Paraglaciecola sp. L3A3: one gene and its partner. The protein of the gene in region 2 interacts with the protein of the main gene of each other region in a pairwise test. Links are inferred from orthologs where the notes say so. Each region holds a gene or a part of one and is shown on either strand. Other genes may lie near its edges.

What was found.
Region 1: the proteins of GQR87_RS20950 (region 2) and GQR87_RS04415 interact in binary tests that used the Escherichia coli proteins (3 or more experiments, as listed by UniProt). The link is inferred for Paraglaciecola sp. L3A3 from one-to-one orthologs.

Annotation. Positions count from the first base shown.
Region 1 is NZ_CP047023.1:1,044,345-1,047,675, reverse strand. What follows is about bases 40-3,038. They hold GQR87_RS04415 (DsbE family thiol:disulfide interchange protein), read right to left. Parts: upstream 1,826-3,038; coding sequence 1,253-1,825; downstream 40-1,252. Other genes in these bases: GQR87_RS04410 (heme lyase CcmF/NrfE family subunit), read right to left, coding at 1,822-3,038; GQR87_RS04420 (cytochrome c-type biogenesis protein), read right to left, coding at 810-1,253; ccmI (c-type cytochrome biogenesis protein CcmI), read right to left, coding at 40-813. In the rest of the region: more of ccmI, read right to left, coding at 1-39; more of GQR87_RS04410, read right to left, coding at 3,039-3,331. UniProt on the Escherichia coli protein: Involved in disulfide bond formation. Catalyzes a late, reductive step in the assembly of periplasmic c-type cytochromes, probably the reduction of disulfide bonds of the apocytochrome c to allow covalent linkage with the heme.
Region 2 is NZ_CP047023.1:5,029,039-5,032,300, reverse strand. What follows is about bases 8-2,937. They hold GQR87_RS20950 (protein-disulfide reductase DsbD), read right to left. Parts: upstream 2,409-2,937; coding sequence 606-2,408; downstream 8-605. Other genes in these bases: GQR87_RS20945 (FxsA family protein), read left to right, coding at 2,722-2,937; upp (uracil phosphoribosyltransferase), read left to right, coding at 8-538. In the rest of the region: more of upp, read left to right, coding at 1-7; more of GQR87_RS20945, read left to right, coding at 2,938-3,243. UniProt on the Escherichia coli protein: Required to facilitate the formation of correct disulfide bonds in some periplasmic proteins and for the assembly of the periplasmic c-type cytochromes.

The DNA of each region.
Region 1 (3,331 bases), 4.0 Mb from region 2 along the record:
CAGGTAGTTAGGATCGTCTTTAGGCACAAATTCACGTAATTTTTGCCAATTTTCTAGTGCTAATGCCTTATCGTCTAATTGAGTAGCCACAACCGCTAACATCCCCATAGCATTAGTATTATCAGCTTCTAAGGTTAATACATGCTGTAACACTCGCTTTGCTTGTAACACTTGTTGCTCTTGTCCTGTCATTAACAGAGCTTGTGCATAACTGGCTAAGGTACCTGTATTATTTGGATCCAATTCAATTGAGCGCTCAAATGCTTTAATGGCATTATCAATTCGATTAATAGCAGCAGAAACACGTCCTAATAACATCCAGCCAATAGGATCATCTGGTTCATCTATTAGTCGACTACGTAAACCTAAAGAAAAGTCCTGCATATCTTCAAGTGTTAAAGTCTCATCGCCTTTTAATATTCGTTGACCTAAGTCACTGGTGTTATCTTTTGCTTGTTGCCAATGAACAATTTTATCTACTTCATTGGCATAATAATAAACAGTCAGTCCCACTGCTAGACTAAACACTATGGCAATAATGACAGCTAATTTACCGCTTGTAGATTCCGTATCTTTAGCTTTAACTTCATCCAATAAAGCCATTTTGAATTCATTTTCAGATTGTTGCCTATCAGTATCAGTTAATAGACCTTGATTTTGCTCTGTGGTGAGTTCACCAATACGTTGACGTATCAAACTAGTGTTAGTTAGTGTGTCTTCTTCTGTTGAATTCGTTTTTCTTAACCATGGCAAAAATATCAATAAAACGGCAGCCGCCAATAAAACACCGGCGCCTATATAAAATTCGTTCACTCGTCACGCTCCAATAATTCTTGCGCTTGTTTTAGCTTTTCATCGTTTACCACTGGACCTTGCTTTTTACGACTCATAACAATCCAAGTAATAGTGCCAAGTATAAAAAACAGAGGTAATAACCATAACCAGATCGTCATAGAATTAACCGGGGGTTGATAATAAACAAAATCGCCATAACGCTGTTTCATAAAGCTGACAACTTGCTCTTTATTCTTACCTTGTTGCACTAAATCATGCACTTTACGTTTAAGGTCAACCGCTATCATGGCATCAGAATCTGCAATATTTTGATTTTGGCATTTAGGACAACGTAACTCTTTGGTTAATTCCAAAAATAATGCGGTTTGGTGGGGATTATCAAATTGAAACTTGTCTTCTATGGCTTGGGCTGAGCCTGCACATAAAATAACTAAACTAAAAAACAGATGCTTAAACATTATTTAGCCACCAACTCATCATAAATAGGCGCAAATTTTTTCGCCCATACTCTAGGGTTAATATCACCAATATGGTGTAAACGAATTTTACCTTGTCGATCAATTAAGTAGGTTTCAGGTGCGCCAGTCACACCTAAATCCAAAGATAAATCTCGTTTCACATCAAAAATATTGAAGGCATAAGGGTTACCCAATTGAGCCAATTTTTCGGTGACTTCTTGCTGCACACGCTGCACTGTTTTAATACCGAAGTCAGGATCGATATCTTGGTCGTAATACAAACCCACTATATGTTTGCCTTCTTGCTCTAACTGTTTTAGGTAAGGCAATTCGATAGCACAGGTAATACACCAAACTCCCCAGACGTTTAACAAGGTGACTTTACCCAGAAAAACATCTTGGGTGTAAGTCTGCTTGGTATTCATTAGGTCTGGTAAAACAAAAGCAGGCATTGATTGTTCAAGTAACGTTGATTCGTGTTCTCTCGGATCAGAAAATAAACCTTGATATAAAAAGGCTAATAATCCTAAAAATACGACTAGAGGAATTAAGAAAACTAGTGTTTTTTTCAAGATTTTTGCTCCGTTAAAGATTGCACTGGCGCTTGAGCTACTTTTGCTTTTTTATTGTTAGATCTTCTGGCTAATCTTGCCATACGGTAACGTTTATCAGAAATAGACAATACGCCTCCCATGCCCATGATAAATGCGCCTGCCCAAATCCATACTATAAAGGGTTTAACATAAATTCGAATCGACCAATCGCCATTTTTCAATTGTTCACCCAAGGCAACAAACAGGTCGCGAGTGAAGCCAGAATCAATACCGGCTTCTGTCATAACGTTTCTTTGAACTGGATAAAAACGTTTTTCTGCATTCAAGCTAACAATTTTGGCACCGTCTTCAAACACATCCACATTGGCTACATCACCGCTGTAATTAGGCCCTTCAAATTGCGAAACCCCGTTAAACACAAATTCATAACCTTGCACGACTATTTTGTCACCTTCAGCCATACGAACATTACGCTCATCACTATAGGCACTAACTAATGTGATACCTATTAAGGCAACAGCAAAACCAAGATGGCCCAACACCATGCCCCAATGACTGCGAGTTAACTTTTTCAAATCGGCAAAGTTAAAATCATTATTTGAACCTTGCGGGCGTAATCTTTGGTTAATTTCTAGCACAGTAGTTAACACTATCCAAAAACTCATAGTTAAGCCCAAGGCAGCCATATAGCTAGATTGTTCATAACCTAAAGTGATCAACAATGCAGCGCTTAAACTCAATGCAAAAGCTAACAACAACTGTTTATATAAAGCTTGAGGGGATTGATTTTTCCATCGTGAAAGTGGCCCAATGCCCATAAAAAACACAAATGGCACAATCAAATAGGTAAACATTTGATTAAAGAATGGTGCACCTATTGAAATAGAGCCCATCCCTAACTCTTTATGCACAAGTGGAAACAAAGTACCTAGTAACACAACTAAAGTGGCTGCTGTTAAAAACACATTGTTGCCCATCAATAAGACTTCGCGGGAAATAAGACTGTATTGACCATCGCTTTTAACTTGTGATGCCCGCAAGGCGTATAAGAATAATGAACCTCCAATAATCACAGCTAATAAGCCCAAAATAAACAAGCCACGACTAGGATCACTAGCAAAGGCATGGACCGACACCAATACGCCTGAACGGATCAAAAATGTGCCTAACAAACTCAGTGAGAATGCAGCGATGGCTAAAAACACAGTCCATGACTTAAACACTTTACGTTTTTCTGTCACAGCTAAACTATGCATTAATGCAGTACCTGCTAACCAAGGCATAAAGGCCGCATTTTCTGATGGGTCCCAGAACCACCAACCACCCCAACCAAGCTCATAGTAAGCCCACCAACTACCGAGAGCTAAGCCTAATGTCAAAAACGACCAAGCTGCAATCGTCCAAGGCCTAGACCAACGTGCCCAAGTAGAATCAAGCTGACCAGAAATCAAAGCGGCGATAGCAAAAGAAAAAGCCACAGAAAAACCAACATAGCCCATATACAACATCGGCGGATGAATAATC
Region 2 (3,262 bases):
TGCCAGCGAAGTGGGCAACTTACTGACTTATGAAGCAACCCGAGATCTTCCTACTGAAACTGTGAAGATTGAAAGTTGGAACGGAAAAATGCTTAACACACAAAAAATAAAGGGCAAAAAGATTACTGTTGTGCCTATTTTGCGTGCTGGCTTGGGTATGTTAGATGGTGTACTCAGATTGATCCCAAACGCAAAAATCAGTGTGGTTGGCTTATATCGAGACGAAGAAACACTGCAACCCGTGGCCTATTTCGATAAAGTAGTAAAAGATACCAAACAGCGTACCGCTTTGATTGTTGACCCTATGTTAGCCACTGGTGGTACGTTGATCGCCACTATAGATTTACTCAAAGAAAAAGGCTGTAAAAAAATTATGGGCTTGTTTTTAGTCGCTGCACCTGAAGGATTAGCCGCTGTGCAAGCCGCGCACCCTGATGTAGATATTTATACCGCAGCTATTGATGAAAAGTTAAATGACAAAGGTTATATCTTGCCTGGTTTAGGCGATGCGGGTGATAAAATATTCGGTACTAAATGATCGCAGCATTTACTAGCGGTAGTGAATAATTAGTACTACCGCTAGTAAAAATCTAAATTTGGGTTATTTAATTTAGAAAGTTATTTACATGCTGGGCAAAAGGTTTTGCTTGCATGTATCCCGTCACCCTTGATGATTGGATTTCTTGGCCATTTAAATCAAAAAACAAAATAGTAGGTAATCCCAAAACAGAAAAGCGCTCTTGGAAGGCCAAATTACTATCGGTATTATCAGTTAAATCAATTTGTAACAGCACTGTATTTTGTAGTGCTTTTACCACTGCAGGATCAGGAAAAGTATATTTTTCAAACTCCTTACAAGCTACACACCAATCAGCATATAAATCGATCATCACAGTTTTACCCTCGGCATTGGCCTCGGCTACTTTTTTCTCGAAGTCTGCTAAGTTGGTCACTTCAACAAAACTGACATGAGTCGAGTCGGCTTTAGATGTTTGGCCATGTTCATTAGTAGCACTAACACTGCTGATAGTTTGATAACCATAACCAGCTGAAGCAAATAAACCTACAAAAATTAATAGTGCTCGTACACCTTTATAAAAAGATGTTTGGCTGCCTTGATTCATTACATAAAAATAACTAAAGGTAGCTAAACCTAAAAGGCTCCAAGCTATATCTGTGGCCATATGGGAAACCAAACGTTCAACAAACATAATGGCCACGGCTAACATCATAAAACCAAAGGTCACTTTAACTATGTTCATCCAATTACCTGCTTTAGGTAATAACTTACCTCCCGTTATACCAAACAGAATGAGCGGGATCCCCATACCTAAACTCAAAGCATACAAAGCAGTGAAGCCTAAAACTAAATCGCCGCTTTGTGCGATAAAAAGTAAAATTCCGGTGAGCGGTGCAGTAGTGCAAGGCGAAGCAACTAAGCCCGAAATCGCCCCCATCACTAATACTCCCAAATAACTACCGCTAGTTTGTTTGTTACTCATAGCGTTTAATTTTTCTTGCCATGAGCTCGGTAATTGTAATTCATAGGCACCAAACATCACTATCGCCAACAAAACAAAAATCACAATTAAACCAATCAAAATAGCCGGGTGTTGCAAACTGGCCTGAAATTGCACGCCTGCCGAAGCCACTATTAGCCCTAGCAGTGAATAAGTTATGGCCATGCCTTGTACGTACACAAAAGACAAAGTAAATGCTCTTGAGGTACTAATCGACTTACCTTGACCAATAACAATGCCCGATAAAATAGGGTACATAGGGAATACACAAGGAGTAAAAGCTAAACCTATGCCTAAGCCTAAAAATAACAATAATGTCCATGGTAAACTTTGTTCACTAGACAGTAGGCTGGCTAACTCAAATTGCTGGGCTTGGGGTGGCTTATCAGTGGGGGCTGTTTCATACGAGTTAGCTGTTTGTCTGGAAGCTGTTGTGGTAACTGGATTGAGAAACACTTCTTTAATGATAGGTTGATAACAAAGACCTGCGTCAGCACAACCTTGGAAACGGATTTTAACTAAACCATTGTCTTGCGCTGAAATAATAGAATATTCAATATCTACTCGCTTACGAAAAATATCTGACAAGCCAAAATATTCATCCTCGATTTGTTCTGCTTTGGGGTATGTCGGCTCAGACAAGTCAGCATTTTTGACCACAGCTTTAAATTGCTTTTTATATAAATAGTAACCATCAGCAATATCCCAACTTAAGGTTAACTTGTCGCCTTCTTGTTTAAAATCAAACTCGAATGCTTGTTCAACTTTTAAAAATTCTGGCTCATCAGAAAATAAATCAGCTAAGGGCTCGTTTGTTTGAGCCAAACTGAAAAATGGCAACAAACAAAAAGCAATAAAGAGGGTAAAAAAATGGCGACTAAATTTCATCTACTGTATTTCTCATATTAGTGTTAGGGACTGTTGGCCTTTGTGTTATAAATTTTGTTCGATCTAAAACGCTATATAAAGCGCAGTATTGATTAACAGACCTAGCTTGTGGCTAAACTTGATTACCCATTTTAAACAGGTAAGCTTAACAAAATATTAAGACCCGTAAACTTCATTCTAACTTTCAACAAGCAGTATGCCATAAGCTTGATTAAATTAGACAAGCCAAGCAACACTCTGTAACAATGCTAACCTTGGTTATTAAAGATTAACGACCAATATCATTACAATACATATTTTATTCGAGGTTTCAGTGGCAAAGTTATTTGTTTTATTCGTGATATTACCCATTCTGGAAATAGCCCTGCTAATCAATGTGAGTGATCAAATTGGTGGTTGGTATACAGTGGCAATTGTCGTGCTTACTGCATTTTTTGGCGCACGCTTAGTCCGCCAGGAAGGTTTAGCTACACTGGCTCAAGCTCAACAAAAAATGCAAGTTGGACAGATGCCAGGACAAGAAATGGCTGAGGGTTTACTGTTGGTTATTGCTGGTGTGTTGTTAGTCACTCCCGGTTTTATAACAGACGGTCTTGGCTTTTTGTTAAGTCTTCCGATGACACGTCCACTGATTGCAAAAAATATACTTAAACACATGTCGGTAAGCATGGTTAATCAATCATTTCAAGGTGAGTTTACTCAACAAAGCCACTCTCAATATGATTTTCAACAAAAAAAAGAAGAACAGTCTGGTGAAATAATCGAAGGTGAATTTGTCGATAAAGATGAAGATAAAGACGAAAAAATTAAGCCTACTTTAAGAAAACCAGATTAAACTGTTGTTATCAATCATG